3 regions of the Pseudomonas sp. F2 genome follow, and region 1 is predicted to be linked to each of the others. Evidence: predicted binding sites of a transcription regulator. Region 1 holds the regulator's gene; each other region holds the start of a gene.

Region 1 (3,275 bases):
GATCTCTTCATCGGCGCCGAAGCTCATTAATGGGGTGCTCCTACAGGTCTAAAAACCCAAAAAACCTAAAATTCCAAAACTCTAGAATCCGAGGCTGGATAACAAATCGTCCACATCGTCCTGACCGGACACAACGTCTTCTCGTTTATCGGCATGAATCTGCGGACCTTCACCCTGCGAGAGATGTTTTTGTGGATCTTTTTCTGCAAGCATCGCGGCACGGTCGTGTTCGATGCCCGCAAAGCGGTCAACCTGACTGGCCATGAGGACGAGTTTGAGCAAATTGCTTTCGACTTCGGTGACCAGCTGGGTCACACGCTTGATCACTTGACCGGTGAGGTCCTGGTAATCCTGAGCCAGCAGGATGTCGTTCAGGTTGCTCGACACCGCACGGTTGTCCGTGCTGCTGCGTGACAGAAAACCGTCGACCCGGCGCGCCAGTTCGCGGAACTCTTCAGCCCCGACTTCACGACGCATGAAGCGGCCCCAATCGGTGCTCAGCGCCTGGGCTTCTTCAGCCAGGCCATTGACCACCGGGGTCGCGCTTTCCACCAGATCCATGGTGCGGTTGGCCGCGGCTTCGGTCAGCTTGACCACATAGCCCAGGCGTTCGGTGGCGTCGGTGATTTGCGACACTTCCTCGGCCTGCGGCATGTGCGGATCGATCTGGAAGTTGACGATCGCACTGTGCAGTTCGCGTGTGAGCTTGCCCACTTCCTGATACAGGCCACGGTCACGGGTCTGATTGAGCTCATGGATCAGTTGCACAGCGTCGCCGAACCTGCCTTTTTCAAGGCTCTCGACCAGTTCGACCGCGTGTTTTTTCAGGGTCGATTCGAAATCGCCCTGTGAAGATTCGTTATGCTCCATAGCTCCCCCGCGCGTTCATCAGCCGATGCGTTCGAAAATCTTCTCGATTTTTTCTTTCAGCGCCTGAGCCGTGAAAGGTTTGACCACGTAGCCGTTGACGCCGGCCTGGGCCGCTTCGATGATCTGCTCGCGCTTGGCTTCGGCAGTCACCATCAGCACGGGCAGGTGCTTGAGTTTTTCATCGGCACGCACGTGGCGCAGCAGGTCGATACCGGTCATGCCCGGCATGTTCCAGTCCGTTACCAGAAAGTCGATGCTTCCGCTGTTGAGCACCGGAATGGCAGTGGTGCCATCGTCGGCCTCGACGGTGTTGGTGAACCCCAGATCACGCAGCAGGTTCTTGATGATCCGCCGCATCGTTGAGAAGTCATCAACGATGAGGATTTTCATGTTCTTGTCCAATTCGACCTCCAAGCAGTCTTAAACGCGCCCAGCACCTGGACGCGCCATTTCAATCAATCCGGCAAAGCACTCGATGACTGTCTGGAGCACAACAGAGCAAGACCGGTGCTGTTCATCACCGCACCAGCCTCGTTCGCAGTGTCCCCACACTGCCTTCAGCGCGCTCGCCACTCCCCCAAACGCCCCCGCAAGCGGGCCGCGCACTGGCTGTGTAACTGGCTGACCCGCGATTCACTGACGCCAAGGACTTCACCGATTTCCTTGAGGTTCAGTTCTTCGTCGTAGTACAGCGCCAACACCAGTCGCTCACGCTCCGGCAAATTGGCAATCGCGTCCGCCAGCGCAGCCTGGAAGCGTTCATCTTCCAGATCGCGTGACGGCTCAAGATGAGCACTGGCGCCATCCTCGTGCAGCCCTTCGTGTTCGCCGTCCTGCAGCAGGTCGTCGAAACTGAACAGCCGGCTGCCCAGCGTGTCATTCAAAATCCCGTAGTAATCGTCGAGACTCAATTGGAGTTCGGCCGCAACCTCGTGATCTTTAGCGTCACGGCCGGTTTTAGCTTCAATTGAGCGAATGGCATCGCTGACCATACGGGTATTGCGGTGAACCGAGCGCGGTGCCCAATCCCCTTTGCGCACTTCATCGAGCATCGCGCCGCGGATCCGGATGCCCGCGTACGTTTCGAAACTGGCGCCTTTGCTGGCGTCATATTTGGTCGAGACTTCGAGCAGGCCGATCATCCCGGCCTGAATCAGGTCTTCGACCTGCACACTCGCCGGCAAGCGCGCCAGCAAGTGATAGGCAATGCGCTTGACCAGTGGCGCGTAACGCTCGATCAACTCGTACTGCGCGTCACGTGCCGATTTCTTGTAGTAGTTCATACCGCTGGCGGTCATAACACAGGCCCTGCCGTTTGCTGCACGAGGCGCTCGACGAAAAACTCAAGGTGCCCACGCGGGTTGGCAGGCAGCGGCCAGGTATCGACCTTCTGCGCGATCGCCTTGAACGCCAGCGCGCACTTGGAACGCGGAAAGGCTTCATAGACTGCTCGCTGCTTCTGCACGGCCTTGCGCACGCTTTCGTCGTACGGCACCGCGCCGACGTATTGTAAGGCGACGTCGAGAAAGCGATCCGTGACCTTGGTCAACTTGGCGAACAGGTTGCGCCCTTCCTGCGGGCTCTGCGCCATGTTGGCGAGGACGCGGAAGCGGTTCATGCCGTAGTCGCGATTGAGCAGTTTGATCAGCGCGTAGGCGTCGGTGATCGAGGTCGGCTCGTCGCAGACCACCAGCAACACTTCCTGCGCCGCGCGCACGAAACTGACTACCGAGTCACCAATGCCCGCAGCGGTGTCGATCACCAGTACATCGAGATTGTCGCCGATGTCGCTGAACGCCTGAATCAGACCGGCATGTTGCGCCGGGCTCAGGTGCACCATGCTTTGGGTGCCGGAAGCGGCCGGCACGATGCGGATCCCGCCGGGGCCCTGCAACAGCACGTCGCGCAGTTCGCAGCGGCCTTCGATGACATCGGCCAGCGTGCGTTTGGGGGTCAGCCCCAGCAGAACGTCGACGTTCGCCAGCCCCAGGTCGGCGTCCAGCAGCATGACCCGACGGCCAAGCTCTGCCAGCGCCAGAGACAAGTTCACTGACACGTTAGTCTTGCCGACGCCACCTTTGCCGCCGGTCACCGCGATCACCTGTACGGGATGCATGCTGCCCATGTTATTTCTTTACCTTGTCTTGCATAGACGGAGGCCACATTACTGGCTGCGCGTTCACAACCGGAACAATGCATGGCAGACCATCGATGTAGGTACAAAAACTGTTCATTACCTCAGCCAACCTGCTTGGTCGGGCTGTGGTAGATATCAGCGAACATGTCAGCCATGGCTTCTTCGCTGGGTTCTTCCTGCATTTGCACGCTGACGGCGCGGCTGACCAGCTGATGACGGCGCGGCAGATGCAGATCATCCGGAATCCGTGGGCCATCGGTCAGGTACG
Region 2 (3,275 bases), 2.7 Mb from region 1:
CGACAACGAAGTATGCAGGATGATATGAAGCTTTTGCATGCGTGGATCGCTGCGGATCTCCGCCGTCAGGGTGTACCCGTCCATCTCCGGCATCTCGATGTCGGAAATCATCATCAGGAACTCTTCTTCCGGCTTCTTGCCCTCATCGACCAGCTTGCGCAGGTAGTCCAGCGCCTGCTTGCCATCGTTCAGCGCCACCACTTCGACCCCGACCGTCTGCAGGCAGCGCGTGACCTGCTTGCGCGCCACCGACGAGTCATCGACCGTCAGCACCCGCAGCGACAACGCCTTGCTCTGGGTCTCGACATCGACCACGCCGACCGAAATCGCTTCCGGCGTCGGCGCGACTTCCGCCAGTACCTTCTCGACATCGATGATTTCGACTAACTGATTGTCGACTCGAGTCACAGCGGTCAGGTAATGATCGCGCCCCGTGCCCTTGGGCGGCGGATGGATCTCTTCCCAGTTCATGTTGACGATGCGCTCCACCGAGCGAACCAGGAAACCCTGGGTCTTGGTGTTGTACTCCGTGATGATCACGAACGGACTGTTCTTGTCTTTCAACGCCCCGGAACCGGTCGCCATTGCCAGATCAAGGATCGGAATGGTCGCCCCCCGGATATTCGCCACCCCGCACACGACAGGACTGGACTTGGGCATCAACGTCAGCGACGGGCATTGCAGCACTTCCCGCACCTTGAACACGTTGATGCCGTAGAGCTGCTGACCGTCGAGACGGAACAACAACAGCTCCAGGCGATTCTGCCCTACCAGTTGCGTGCGCTGGTTCACCGAATCCATTACACCAGCCATGCCCAGACTCCTACACCAACGCCAAGTGTTGTTGCGACGCACATTCATTGCTAAACGGCACGGCGCTTGCTTTTTAACTCGTATGAACGATCAAACGACATTTTTTCGACGCCTGACCTCCCGCACCCGCAAAGCGCTGTGCGCGACGTCTGCCGTCTGCTTGTTTTTCGCTGGCAGCCCTGCCGGTGCTGATACGGTTACCTTGCCTGACATGCTTATCGGCGTCACTCAGGGCTTTCTTGAGTTCACCGTAGAAGACTATCTGGCTACCAGTCAAACGGAAGGCCGCTACGAAATCGAGGTCAACCAGCTCGACCCGCGTATGCGCATGCCTATGTGCGACAAGGAATTGACAGCGTCACTGGAGAGTCCTGCACGTCCGCTGGGCCGCGTTACGGTCAAGGTCCGGTGCGAAGGAAGCTCGCCGTGGACGGTGTTCGTGCCCGCTCAAGTCCGCCTGTTTCGCGAGATTGTCACCACCACCCGACCGCTCAAGCGCGCCGCGATTATCGAACCGCAAGACGTGACCTTGCGTGAACGCGACATCAGCCAGGTCAATCAGGGTTTTCTGACGTCGGTGGATGAAGCCATCGGGCAGAAATTAACCCGACCAACGGTAGCCGATCAGGTGATTACCCTGGTGCATCTGGAACAGGCAGAAGTGGTGCGCAAGGGCGATCAGGTGGTCATCATCGCCCGCAGCGGTACACTCGCCGTGCGCATGCCCGGTGAAGCCCTGGCCAATGGCGGTTTGAAAGAACAGATCCGGGTAAAAAACCTCAATTCCAACCGGGTAATCAAGGCGCAGGTCATCGCGCCGGGCCAAGTGGAAGTCGCCATGTAAAACGCTCGAGCAGAAAACTGGCGCCAGCCCCGACGCTTCCCTAAACTGTGCCGCAGCAGGACACGCTTCGGCACATGCAGCTCATTGCAAAGTGAGCCTAAAGTTTTCCAGGGAATGGCCGAGAACATGGCAAGCGTCCAAATTCCCAGAGGTTTTTAACATGGTCATCGATTTCAGCCGTTTGAACAGCTCCTCGTCACTTACGGGCAGTACGCGTACCAGCAACGCCAAGGAAACCGCCGAAACCGGCACCTCCGCGCCGCTGAATACCCAGGCCGAAACGGCCGGTACCGCAAAAAGCGGGGAATCGGTACACCTCAGCAATGAGGCTCAACAGTTGCAGAAGGTCACTGACAAGCTGCGCGATCAGCCTGCCGTCGACAAAGCCCGCGTGGCCGAGTTGAAAGCAGCGATTGCCGATGGCAGCTACAAGGTCGACAGCAACCGTGTAGCCAGCAAACTGCTCAACTTCGAAGCCCAGCGCTAGGCTTTTGCCGGCGCCAGGCTTTTGGACGCTTAGAACCCAAGGCCAGCCATGCACGACACTAATTTATTGCAACTGATCACCGACGACTTTGCTCCAGCTCAACAATTGCTGGAGTTGCTGCAAACCGAGTCCCTCGCTTTGCACGGTCGCGACATGCCTCTGCTCGAAGATATTCTGGCGCGCAAACAGGCATTGATCATTCTGCTTGAACAGCATGGCCGCAAGCGCAGCGAAATCCTTGCCAGCCTCAACCTGCCGCTCGACCGTCAGGGCCTGGAGCAACTGGCCAGCCAGTCGAGCATTGGCGACCAGTTGCTGTCCCAAAGCGATGTGCTGACCGACCTGATTGCCCAGTGCCAGGCGGCCAACGTCAAGAACGGCCAGTCGATCCAGATCCAGCAGGCCGCTACGGCCAATCAGCTGAAAATCCTCACCGGGGGCGAACCGCCAGCGCTGTATGACGCCTCGGGCACTTTCGCCAAACCCACCAAGCCGCGTACGCTCAGCCAGGCGTGAGCCATTCGATGTGCCTGCACTATCAACCCGCGAAACATGCTGGCAAAATGCTGGCTAGTCGTAGTCAAATTTTGTCTGGAGATTGAGAAAACGTGCCAAACGCCCTAAGCGCGGATGATACTCCGCAGCCACCAAAGGTGCTGACCACGCCCCTGGAAATCTCCAGCAACCTGCGCCAGCTGCAAGAAAGCCACGACCCGCTGATCATCACCTTCCATGAGCGCAGCCAGCGCTTCCAGAGCTACCTGATCAAGGTTGACCGGGAAACCGCGACGATTGCCCTGGACGAAATGATCCCGCGCGATGGCGAGCGTTTTCTGCAGGCGGGCGAACCGTTCAAGGTCGAAGGCTTCCACGAAGGTGTGCGCATCGCCTGGGAATGCACCGGCACGCTGAACATCGAAGAATCCGACGGTGACCGCTTCTATACCGGTCAACTGCCAACCGAAGTGGTCTACCACCAGCGCCGCAATGCCTTTCGTGCCGCGTTGAAGCTGACCGATCTGGTCAGCGTCGAACTTGGCGGCGAAAAACTCAAGGCGCCGATCAACGGCAAACTGCTGGATATTTCCGCCACCGGTTGCAAACTGCGCTTTGAAGGCGACATCACCGACC
Region 3 (3,275 bases), 840 kb from region 1:
CGATGTCATGCGCGACGGCGGTCTGCTGCTCCACGGCAGCGGCGATCTGCTGGTTCTGATCGACGATCATGCCTACCGCACCCAGGATATTTTCCAACGCCTGCTGGACCTTTTCCGACTGCCCGACCGTGCCGTTGGCCATCTGATGGCTGACGCCCATGGCTTTCACCGCCGCACCGACGCCGCCATGCAGTTTGGCGATCATCTGCTCGATTTCTTCGGTCGATTGCTGAGTGCGTTTGGCCAACGTACGCACTTCATCTGCCACCACGGCAAAGCCACGGCCCTGCTCGCCGGCACGGGCCGCTTCGATGGCCGCGTTAAGCGCCAGCAGATTGGTCTGCTCGGCAATGCTCTTGATCACTTCCAGCACGCGGCTGATCGACTGGCTGTCGCTGGCCAACTGATTGATCACCAGCACCGATTGGTCGATCTCGCTGGCCAACGCGGCAATGCTGCCCTGCTGCGACTCCACCAGTGTGCGGCCGCTGACGGTTTCATCGTTGACGCTGTGCGCACTGCTCACCGCTGCCGCTGCGCTGCGTGCAACTTCCAGCGAGGTCGCCGACATCTGATTCATCGCGGTCGCCACTTGCTCGATCTGCGTGCGCTGCCCGGCCACCGCCTGATTGCTTTGCGCGGAGACGTTTTCCACCTGCCCGGCCTGGCGCTCGACCTCAGCCACGGTTTGGCCGACCCGTTCGATCAGGTCGTGGATCTTCCTTACGGTGCCGTTGAACACCTCGCCCAGCTCGCCGAGTTCATCGCGGCTGCTGGCCTTGAAATTGACCGTCATGTCACCGGCCGCGACCTTGTCCATCATCGCGCCCAAACGCTTGAGCGTGGTGCGGGTCGAGGCGTAGAAACCCGCGTAGAGATAGAAAATCAGCACGAACACCACCGACAACGCCACCGCCTGCAACACCATGTGCGTGCGGTTTTGCGCCAGGCGCTGTTGCAGTTGGGTATCGAGAAATTTCAAGGTCGCGTCATTGAGCTGGTAGGTCTGCGCCATCAGCCCGGTGACTTGGTCGTAAAACGCCTGCCACGGAGTATCGAGGGTCTCGGCCACCACGACTTTCGCTTCAAACAGTTCACTGGCCTGTTTGAGCGAGGTCTTGCTGCTGTCGGACGGCGCGCTGAGGCTGGCGCGCGCGGCTTTGCTGGAATCGAGGGCATCCTGCAATTTCAGTGCGTATTCGGCCTGGAGCTTTTCGATCTGCGCCAGCAACTCGTCGAAACGGGTACTCGACGAGCTGTTGAGAAAGCCCTGCCCCAACGAATATGAGCCGATGGCCCGGCCTTCGCCGAGGGTTTGGGTGACGCCCGGGGTAATGTTGGTGAGCAATTCGCTGAGCTGGCGGATGTCGCTCTGATTGTCGCGGCTCAGTCCGGCCTGACTGGCGATGATCTGGCTGAATATCTGCGCATTACCAAGCAATTTGCCGATCATCGCGCTTTTGCTTTGCAGGGAGCTTTCCGCCTGTTGCGCCTTGAACGCGCTGATCATTTCGTCGCGTTTGCCGTCGAACAGTTTGACCTGCTCGGGATCGTCGGTCATCGCCTGCAGACCTTGCAAGCGCGCCAGCACGGCTTGCTCCAAGCTGCTGATCTGCGCCTCGAGGTTGTCGGCCTTGCCGGACTGCCCGAGGACGACGTTGATCTGTACCAGATTGTTCAGGGTTTCCAGATCCCGGCGCAGGCTCAGGCTGCTGCCCAGCAGATCGAGGCTCTGCAATTCGACCCGGGTGCCCTGGAATTCGCGGTAGGAATCGCGCACCAGATAGAAATTGGTCACCAGCATCGGCACCAGAAACAGCACGCTGATCAGGCTGAACTTCATGCCGAAGCTCAGACGGTTCATCAGCGAGACGGCGGGATAGAGCAAGCTCTTCACTGGAAGTCTCCCTTGGTTTTTCTTGTTTTTATTGGCAGGCGCAGGGCGACAGCAGATAGCCACTATCGGGCGCTGTCTCTGTATAGCTCAAATCGGCGGGAGGTTTTGTAACTTAAGGTTAACGACTACGCTGCGCCGGTCACTGACCTGTGGCGAGGGGATTTATCCCCGATGGGCTGCGCAGCAGCCCATTAAGATATTGGGGCCGCTGCGCGCCCCATCGGGGATAAATCCCCTCACCACAATGAATTTCACGGGCGAGTATCAGTGAATCAAGACTGTCCACAAGGCAAACCCGGCATACCACAGCACTGCCGCGCGCAGCAGCAGTTCCCACAGGCAATCGAGGGTGTTGATGCCTTCAGGGCCGACCACCGGCGGCGGGATCTCGCCTGCTGCCAGACCGACCTTGTTGATCAGATGCGCGGCGCTGATGTTCCAGTTCAACAGCTCGTGCAACATCACCCGGCTGACCGCGACGAAGTTGCCAACCAGTGCAAGGCTGGCAGCCAGCAGGCGCACCGGCAACCAGTCAAAGGCGTGACGTAACTGGGCGGCACGTTCGGCGAGCGCCGGGTTCTGGCTGTTTTCTTCCGCCAACGCCAGCAAGCGATAAGCTAGCGCCGCCACAGGACCGAGCACGAAGTACCAGAAAATCACCGCGAAGAAGCTCTGATAGGCCTCCCATAACAGATGCCCCTGGACCCTATCCAGCAACTGCTCGCCGCTGTCGGCGCAGATGTCCAGATCACGTTTGGCCACATGCGCGGCCGCTTGCAGGTCTTCGCGACGCCAGGCGTCACGAAACGGCCCGAGGCCACCGAGCAGATCACCGCGTCCCAGCGCATAAATCACCACCAGCAAATGCACCGGTAGCGCCAGCAGGCCATAAGCGACAGGTTCCAGCACCAGCAGCAACAAGCCGAGCAGCGCCACCGGCAGCAACACCAGAATGATCAGCACCAGCCACGGCCGATTCGATAATCGTGGGCTGCTTTCGAGTTTGTGCAGCTCGCGGATCCATCCGCCATCGCGTTGAACCCGATGGCGCAAGGCCGAGAACTTCTCGATCCAGACCGCCAGCAGTAACACCAGAAAACTCATTGTCCTTCCTCTTGTGCCAGGGCTGCGCGGTAACGCGCCCAGTCGAATGCCGGGCCAGGATCGGTCTTGCGCCCGGGTGCGATGTCGCTGTGCCCGCAGATACGGGCGCCGGTGATGGCCGGAAATGCGGTTTGCAGCTGACGCGTCAGCGTGATCAGCGCCTGATACTGCGCATCGGTAAAGGGCAGATCATCGGTGCCTTCGAGCTCGATGCCCACGGAAAAATCGTTACAGGTTTCCCGGCCTTCGAACATCGACACGCCAGCATGCCACG

Evidence for each region. Region 1 encodes FliA, which starts transcription of late flagellar genes. Its sites were predicted from a motif close to CTAAAGTTTNNNNNNNNNNNGCCGNTAA; they were not measured.
Region 2: the regulator FliA is predicted to act here: its motif matches at 1,755-1,782, upstream of flgM (flagellar biosynthesis anti-sigma factor FlgM).
Region 3: the regulator FliA is predicted to act here: its motif matches at 1,987-2,014, upstream of AC193Q_RS24230 (methyl-accepting chemotaxis protein).

Annotation. Positions count from the first base shown of each region.
Region 1 covers NZ_CM169904.1:165,777-169,051, reverse strand. The annotation lists gene AC193Q_RS00740 (chemotaxis protein CheA) at 1-27, opposite strand, end outside; gene AC193Q_RS00735 (protein phosphatase CheZ) at 82-870, opposite strand; gene AC193Q_RS00730 (chemotaxis response regulator CheY) at 889-1,260, opposite strand; gene fliA (RNA polymerase sigma factor FliA) at 1,428-2,168, opposite strand; gene fleN (flagellar synthesis regulator FleN) at 2,165-2,995, opposite strand; gene flhF (flagellar biosynthesis GTPase FlhF) at 3,109-3,275, opposite strand, start outside.
Region 2 covers NZ_CM169904.1:2,877,644-2,880,918, forward strand. The annotation lists gene AC193Q_RS12815 (chemotaxis protein CheV) at 1-813, opposite strand, end outside; gene flgA (flagellar basal body P-ring formation chaperone FlgA) at 896-1,657, shown strand; gene flgM (flagellar biosynthesis anti-sigma factor FlgM) at 1,818-2,144, shown strand; gene AC193Q_RS12830 (flagella synthesis protein FlgN) at 2,193-2,660, shown strand; gene AC193Q_RS12835 (flagellar brake protein) at 2,753-3,275, shown strand, end outside.
Region 3 covers NZ_CM169904.1:5,399,977-5,403,251, reverse strand. The annotation lists gene AC193Q_RS24230 (methyl-accepting chemotaxis protein) at 1-1,897, opposite strand, end outside; gene ampE (regulatory signaling modulator protein AmpE) at 2,162-3,001, opposite strand; gene ampD (1,6-anhydro-N-acetylmuramyl-L-alanine amidase AmpD) at 2,998-3,275, opposite strand, start outside.